Regions from separate parts of the Enterobacter bugandensis genome, predicted to be linked through region 2. Evidence: predicted binding sites of a transcription regulator. Region 2 holds the regulator's gene; the other holds the start of a gene.
The links. Region 2 encodes LexA, which represses DNA repair genes until DNA is damaged. Its sites were predicted from a motif close to TNCTGTATGTACATACAGNA; they were not measured.
Positions count from the first base shown of each region.

Region 1: a site for LexA is predicted at 1,490-1,509, ahead of metR (HTH-type transcriptional regulator MetR). Genes of this name have one in related genera too.

Region 1 covers NZ_LT992502.1:4,484,794-4,488,207, forward strand. The annotation lists gene metE (5-methyltetrahydropteroyltriglutamate--homocysteine S-methyltransferase) at 1-1,425, opposite strand, end outside; gene metR (HTH-type transcriptional regulator MetR) at 1,541-2,494, shown strand; gene DG357_RS21770 (carboxylate/amino acid/amine transporter) at 2,382-3,281, opposite strand; gene yigL (sugar/pyridoxal phosphate phosphatase YigL) at 3,364-3,414, opposite strand, start outside.
Region 2 covers NZ_LT992502.1:318,790-322,203, forward strand. The annotation lists gene plsB (glycerol-3-phosphate 1-O-acyltransferase PlsB) at 1-553, opposite strand, end outside; gene DG357_RS01540 (diacylglycerol kinase) at 708-1,076, shown strand; gene lexA (transcriptional repressor LexA) at 1,185-1,793, shown strand; gene dinF (MATE family efflux transporter DinF) at 1,857-3,194, shown strand; partial or broken gene DG357_RS23280 (hypothetical protein) at 3,191-3,265, shown strand; gene DG357_RS01555 (CsbD family protein) at 3,315-3,414, shown strand, end outside.

The DNA of each region.
Region 1 (3,414 bases), 4.2 Mb from region 2:
GAGGCGTTCCTGCTCGATAATCGCCTGCTTGATGTGTTCCGCAATGCCGGTGCGGTAATGATTCGCGTCCAGATTGCCCTTTTTGAAGTCCAGACGCAGGCCGCGGATCTCGGTAGTTTGCGGGAATGAACCGATGGTCGTGGTCGGCCACGCGGGAAGATTGAAGCGGGCGCGCTGGGCTTCGGCACGTACCTCGTACGGGCTCTGACGCTGGCTGTCCCGGGCGGTGATGGCCGCCAGACGTTTTTCTACCGCCGGGTTGTGCACGCGAGCCGAGTGACGACGCGCCTGAATCGGTGCGCTCCAGTCGGTAATCGCCGCCGTATCGCCGCTGTTAAGCGCATCGCGCAGCAGTGCCAGCTCTTCACATTTTTGCAGGGCGAAGGCAAACCAGCTTTTCACTTCAGGGTCGAGACGGGTCTCCACGCTCAGATCGATCGGGCTATGCAGCAGCGAGCAGGATGATGCCACCCATAGCTCGCGTTTGCCGACGATGTCTTTAATTTGGGCGTATTTCTCGGTCAGATCGGCGCGCCAGACGTTACGGCCGTTGACCAGACCGGCGGAGAGCAACCACTCCTCAGGCAGGCGCTTGTGCAGCTCTGCGACATCGTCCTTACCGTGAACCAGGTCAACGTGCAGGCCCTGAACCGGCAGCGCGGTGATAGCGTCGAGGTTCGGCGTCACGCCCTCGAAATAGGTGGTCAGCAGCAGCTTCACCTGGCCGGTGAGCGCGTCATACGCCGGTTTGAAGGCATCGAGCCACTCCTGCGGCAGCTCCAGCACCAGCGCGGGTTCGTCGATTTGCACCCACTGAATGCCGCGCTTGCCCAGCTCAATCAGCACCTGCTTATAGACCGGCAGAATATCGTTCAGCAGGCTGAGGCGGTCAAATTGTTCGCCCTTCACTTTACCCAGCCACAGGTAGGTTACCGGCCCCAGCAATACGGGCTTCACCTGGTGGCCCAGCGCCAGTGCTTCATCCACTTCGTCCAGAAGCTGCGTCCAGGTCAGCGTAAACTGCTGACCTTTGACGAACTCCGGCACCATATAGTGATAGTTGGTGTTAAACCACTTGGTCATTTCCGCCGCTGCCGCTGGCTCACCCGTTGGCGCGCGGCCACGGCCGATGCGGAACAGGGTGTCGATATCCACCGATCCATCTTTGTTCTGATGACGAGCCGGCACGTTGCCCAGCAGCAGGCTGGTCGTCAGAACATGGTCGTACCAGGCGAAATCGCCCACCGGCAGCAGGTCAATACCCGCCTGTTTTTGCTGATCCCAGTGACGGGCGCGCAGCTCCCGCCCCACCGCCAGGAGTTCTTCACGGGTGGCGTTGCCCGCCCAGTAGCTTTCTTGCGCTTTTTTCAGCTCGCGACGCAGGCCAACGCGAGGAAAACCGAGAGTGTGAGTGCGGATTGTCATGGTATGCCCCTTGTGAAATTTGTTATTTAGACGTCCAGATGTTTACACATCTATAATTGGCAGGTACTGTATATTCCTCAAGCGCAAAATGTTCATGGCGGAGTGAAGGACTTTCATGATCGAGATTAAACACCTGAAAACGCTACAAGCGTTGCGGAACTGCGGTTCGCTCGCGGCGGCGGCGGCCACGCTGCACCAGACCCAGTCCGCCCTTTCTCACCAGTTCAGCGATCTGGAACAACGCCTCGGATTTCGTCTTTTTGTGCGTAAGAGCCAGCCTTTGCGCTTTACGCCGCAGGGTGAAATTCTTCTTCAACTGGCGAATCAGGTACTGCCGCAGATCGCCAGCGCGCTGCAGGCGTGTAACGAGCCGCAGCAGACCAAACTGCGGATCGCCATTGAGTGCCACAGCTGTATTCAGTGGCTGACCCCCGCGCTTGAGAACTTTCGCCAGAAGTGGCCGCAGGTGGAGATGGACTTTAAATCCGGCGTGACGTTCGACCCGCAGCCCTCGCTCCAGCAGGGCGAGCTGGATCTGGTGATGACGTCCGACATCCTGCCGCGCAGCGGCCTGCACTATTCGCCGATGTTCGATTTTGAGGTGCGTCTGGTGCTGGCGCCGGACCATCCGCTGGCGGCCAAAACGCGCATTACGCCGGAAGATCTGGCGACAGAAACGCTGCTGATTTACCCGGTTCAGCGCAGCCGCCTGGATATCTGGCGTCATTTCCTGCAGCCGGCAGGCATCAGCCCGCAGCTGAAAAGCGTGGATAACACCCTGCTGCTGATCCAGATGGTGGCGGCCAGCATGGGTATCGCGGCGCTGCCGCACTGGGTGGTGGAGAGCTTTGAACGCCAGGGTCTGGTGGTCACCAAAACCCTGGGGGAAGGACTGTGGAGCCGGCTGTACGCCGCCGTGCGCGACGGCGAGCAGCGTCAGCCGGTTACGGAGGCGTTTATTCGCTCAGCGCGGAACCACGCGTGCGACCATCTTCCGTTTGTGCGGAGCGCGGAGCGACCCAGCGGCGATGGACCCACAGTGAAGCCAGGATCACCGCCCCCCCAATAAGGAAGCTCGGCCAGTGCGGCTGTTCCTGCCAGATGGCAAGGTTCACCAGCAGCCCCGCCGGGACGTGCACGTTGTTCATGATCCCCAGCGTACCGGCGTCTACCTGCGTAGCGCCGTAGTTCCACATAAAGTACCCCAGCCCCGACGCCACCACGCCCAGCCAGACCAGAACGCTCCACTGGACGGTGGTGGTCGGCAGCTTTTGCGGGTTGCCGAGCATAAACCACGCCGCCACCGCGACGATCGCCGCGCCCATATAGAACCACGCAAACGCGTTGTGCTGCGGCATCGGGCGGGTTTCCATCAGGCGCTTATAGCCCACCATACCAATGGCAAAGCTGATGTTGGCAAGCTGGACGAACATCAGCCCTGTCCAGAAGTGATCGCTCACTTTGTCGTAGCGAATGATCGCCGCGCCAATAACCGCCAGCGCGGCGCTTAGCAGATATCCCCAGCGCAGGCGGCGCCTGCTGAGCAGATCGTAAATCAGCGTGATATAGAGCGGCGTCAGCACGGTAAAAAGCAGAAATTCGGAGACGGACAGGTAGACGTAAGCCCGGAAGCTGAACAGATACATGATGCCAAGCTGCATCGCCCCCACCAGCATGTACAGCAGAATGGTTTTCAGCGATTGCCCGCGCGTGCGCAGGAACGGCAGGAACACCAGCGCCGCCAGCCCGACGCGCATCAGCACCGAGAAGTAGCTGTCGACCGAACCGGCAAGGTATTCGCCAATCAGGCTAAAGGAGAAGGCCCACAGGATAGTGGTGATAATGAGTAGCGCCACAATGCTTGTCTCTCAGAAAGAAGGACAGGCATTGTAGCGAACTCTTTAGTTGACAACTGAACAATAAACAACCAAATGAAGATTATTCAAGGAACAGTTTGCGCAGGTATTTCGGTACCGCGTTGTCTGCGTT
Region 2 (3,414 bases):
TCTTGTCAGTGCCGTGCTCGTCCGCCATTCGGCGAAGGGAGACGGAAGGGGAGAAGCGCACAAAGCTGTCGCGTCCCAGCCAGGAGACCGCGAAGAATTTCTGGATGCCGTTAAGCATGCGCAGCGGCGGGTTCTCTTCGCCTTTTTCGCGGCCCGGACGGCGACCAAACATCACCGATACCGGCACCATCTGTACATCCAGGTCAGGATTGCTGCGGTGCAGGTCGAGATAGTCGTGGAACAGCTTGATGGACTCTTCTTTCGGTGTGTAATAGGTAAACACGCGCGGCCCGCCGTGAATGAACACGTAGCGCGGCAGCAAAGTGCCGTCAACTTCCAGTGGTTCAAGTGGATCGGGTAAATCATGCGCCAGACACTGGGCACGGAGCGTTAGCAGGTCTGCCTTAGAGTTATAAGGCAAAACGTACATAATAGGGCGCGACGTATCGAGCCCCAGTTCCAGCGCGGGTTCTGCTGGGATAGACTTGCTTTTTACCAGTATGCTTAATGGTAAATTAAGTAATTTGTAGTAAATTCGTGGCCAGCCGGACATAAACGATGTAAAGCCTCTGGTTAATAATGCAATTGCGGCGCAAGGATAACAGAAAGCGCGCAAAATTTCTGTTGTTACCCGTCATACTTCAGGCGGCAGCGAAACGCGCTGCAGCTCCTGTTACTGACGCTCTTTTTTAAAAAAGGTTCTTTTAATGGCCAATAATACCACTGGGTTGACGCGTATCATCAAAGCCGCCGGCTATTCATGGAAAGGTTTCCGTGCCGCGTGGGTCAATGAAGCTGCTTTTCGCCAGGAAGGTGTCGCCGCTATCGTCGCGGTTATCATCGCCTGTTTCCTTGATGTAGATGCCATTACCCGCGTGCTTCTCATCGGTTCCGTACTTCTGGTGATGATAGTGGAAATTCTCAATAGCGCTATTGAGGCCGTGGTCGACCGGATCGGCTCTGATTTTCACGAGCTCTCTGGCCGCGCGAAAGATATGGGCTCCGCCGCTGTCCTGCTGGCGATTATCACCGCAGCCATTACCTGGGTCACGCTGCTTTGGTCACATTTCCGATGATGCTCGAGGAATAATTAAGTCCCTGGTTTTTTGTGCAGTTTTTGGTTCCAAAATCGCCTTTGACTGTATATACTCACAGCATAACTGTATATACACCCAGGGGGCGGAATGAAAGCATTAACGACCAGGCAGCAAGAGGTGTTTGATCTCATTCGGGATCATATCGGCCAGACGGGTATGCCACCCACGCGTGCGGAAATCGCGCAGCGTCTGGGTTTCCGTTCTCCGAATGCTGCCGAGGAACACCTGAAAGCGCTGGCGCGTAAGGGTGTGATTGAGATTGTGTCAGGCGCGTCGCGTGGTATCCGCCTGCTGGTGGAAGAAGAGACGGGCATTCCGCTGATAGGCCGCGTTGCTGCAGGTGAACCGCTGCTGGCACAACAGCATATTGAAGGTCACTACCAGGTCGATCCTGGTATGTTCAAGCCGAGCGCTGATTTTCTGCTGCGCGTTAGCGGGATGTCGATGAAAGACATCGGCATTCTTGATGGCGACCTTCTGGCCGTTCACAAAACGCAGGATGTGCGAAACGGCCAGGTGGTGGTTGCGCGCATTGATGACGAAGTGACCGTTAAGCGCCTGAAAAAACAGGGTAACACTGTTCAGCTGTTGCCCGAAAACAACGAGTTCACCCCGATTGTGGTCGACCTCCGCGAACAGAGTTTCTCTATTGAAGGTCTGGCTGTTGGCGTGATTCGTAACGGCGAATGGCTGTAATCTCTTCCTGACAGGCTACGCTTCCGCTGTAGCCTGCTTCATTTACCCTTCCCGGTATCTCTCATGTCACTGCTGACGGCATCTGATAAGGCATTGTGGCGTCTTGCCCTGCCGATGATTTTCTCCAATATCACCGTGCCCTTGCTGGGTCTGGTCGATACGGCCGTTATTGGTCATCTCGATTCCCCTGTTTATCTTGGCGGCGTGGCGATTGGCGCGACGGCAACCAGCTTCCTGTTTATGCTGCTGCTCTTTTTGCGTATGAGTACTACCGGGCTCACGGCACAGGCGTATGGTGCGAAAGATCCGTTACGTCTGGCGCGTGCGCTGGTGCAGCCGCTGATCCTGGCGCTTGGCGCGGGGGTACTCATTGTTTTACTGCGCACGCCCCTGATAGACTTTGCGCTCCATGTTGTTGGTGGCAGCGAGGCGGTACTGGAGCAGGCGCGTCGCTTCCTGGAAATCCGCTGGCTCAGCGCGCCCGCTTCGCTGGCAAACCTGGTTCTGCTGGGTTGGTTACTGGGTGTGCAATACGCCCGTGCGCCAGTGATTTTGCTGGTCGTGGGAAACCTTCTCAACATTGTGCTCGATCTCTGGCTGGTGATGGGCCTGCATATGGACGTGCGCGGGGCGGCACTGGCGACGGCGATTGCCGAATACGGAACCTTACTCATTGGGCTGTGGATGGTCTGGCGCGTGATGGCCCTGCGCGGGATATCCCTCGTAATGCTGAAAACCGCATGGCGCGGCAATATCCGTAAACTGCTGGCGCTCAACCGTGACATCATGCTGCGCTCGCTTCTGCTACAACTCTGTTTTGGCGCATTGACGGTTTTTGGTGCCCGTCTTGGGCCTGAGATCGTCGCGGTGAATGCGGTCCTGATGACATTGCTGACGTTTACCGCCTACGCGCTGGATGGCTTCGCCTACGCCGTTGAGGCGCATTCCGGGCAGGCGTACGGCGCGCGGGAAAGTGGCCAGCTTAGGGATGTCTGGCGGGCAGCCTGTCGACAAGCGGGACTGGTCGCGCTGGCGTTTGCACTGATTTATGCCTGTTTTGGCCGTGACATTATTGCATTACTCACTTCGATCCCGGCTTTACGTGAACTGGCGGACCACTACATCGTCTGGCAGGTGATCTTGCCGGTGGTGGGGGTGTGGTGTTATCTGCTGGACGGCATGTTTATCGGTGCGACGCGCGGAGCGGAAATGCGCAACAGTATGGCGGTTGCGGCGGCGGGGTTTGGTTTGACGCTGCTGACGCTTCCGTGGCTGGGTAATCACGGTTTGTGGCTGGCGCTTGCGGTCTTTCTCTCCCTGCGCGGCCTCTCGCTTGCCTTTATCTGGCATCGCCACTGGCAAAATAATACCTGGCTTCCTTCCCGTCACGATATATCGTGACGGTTAAAGATTCCGAATATGAAATCAACTGCCGAATCCTCAACTACAATTATTATCACGTCCAGCAGAAAAGAACGTAACGGACGTTACGACCCGACGCTTAACTAAGAGGACACGATGATGAATAAAGACGAAATCGGCGGCAACTGGAAGCAGTTCAAAGGTAAAGCGAAAGAACAGTGGGGTAAGCTGACTGATGACGATATGACCGTCATTGAAG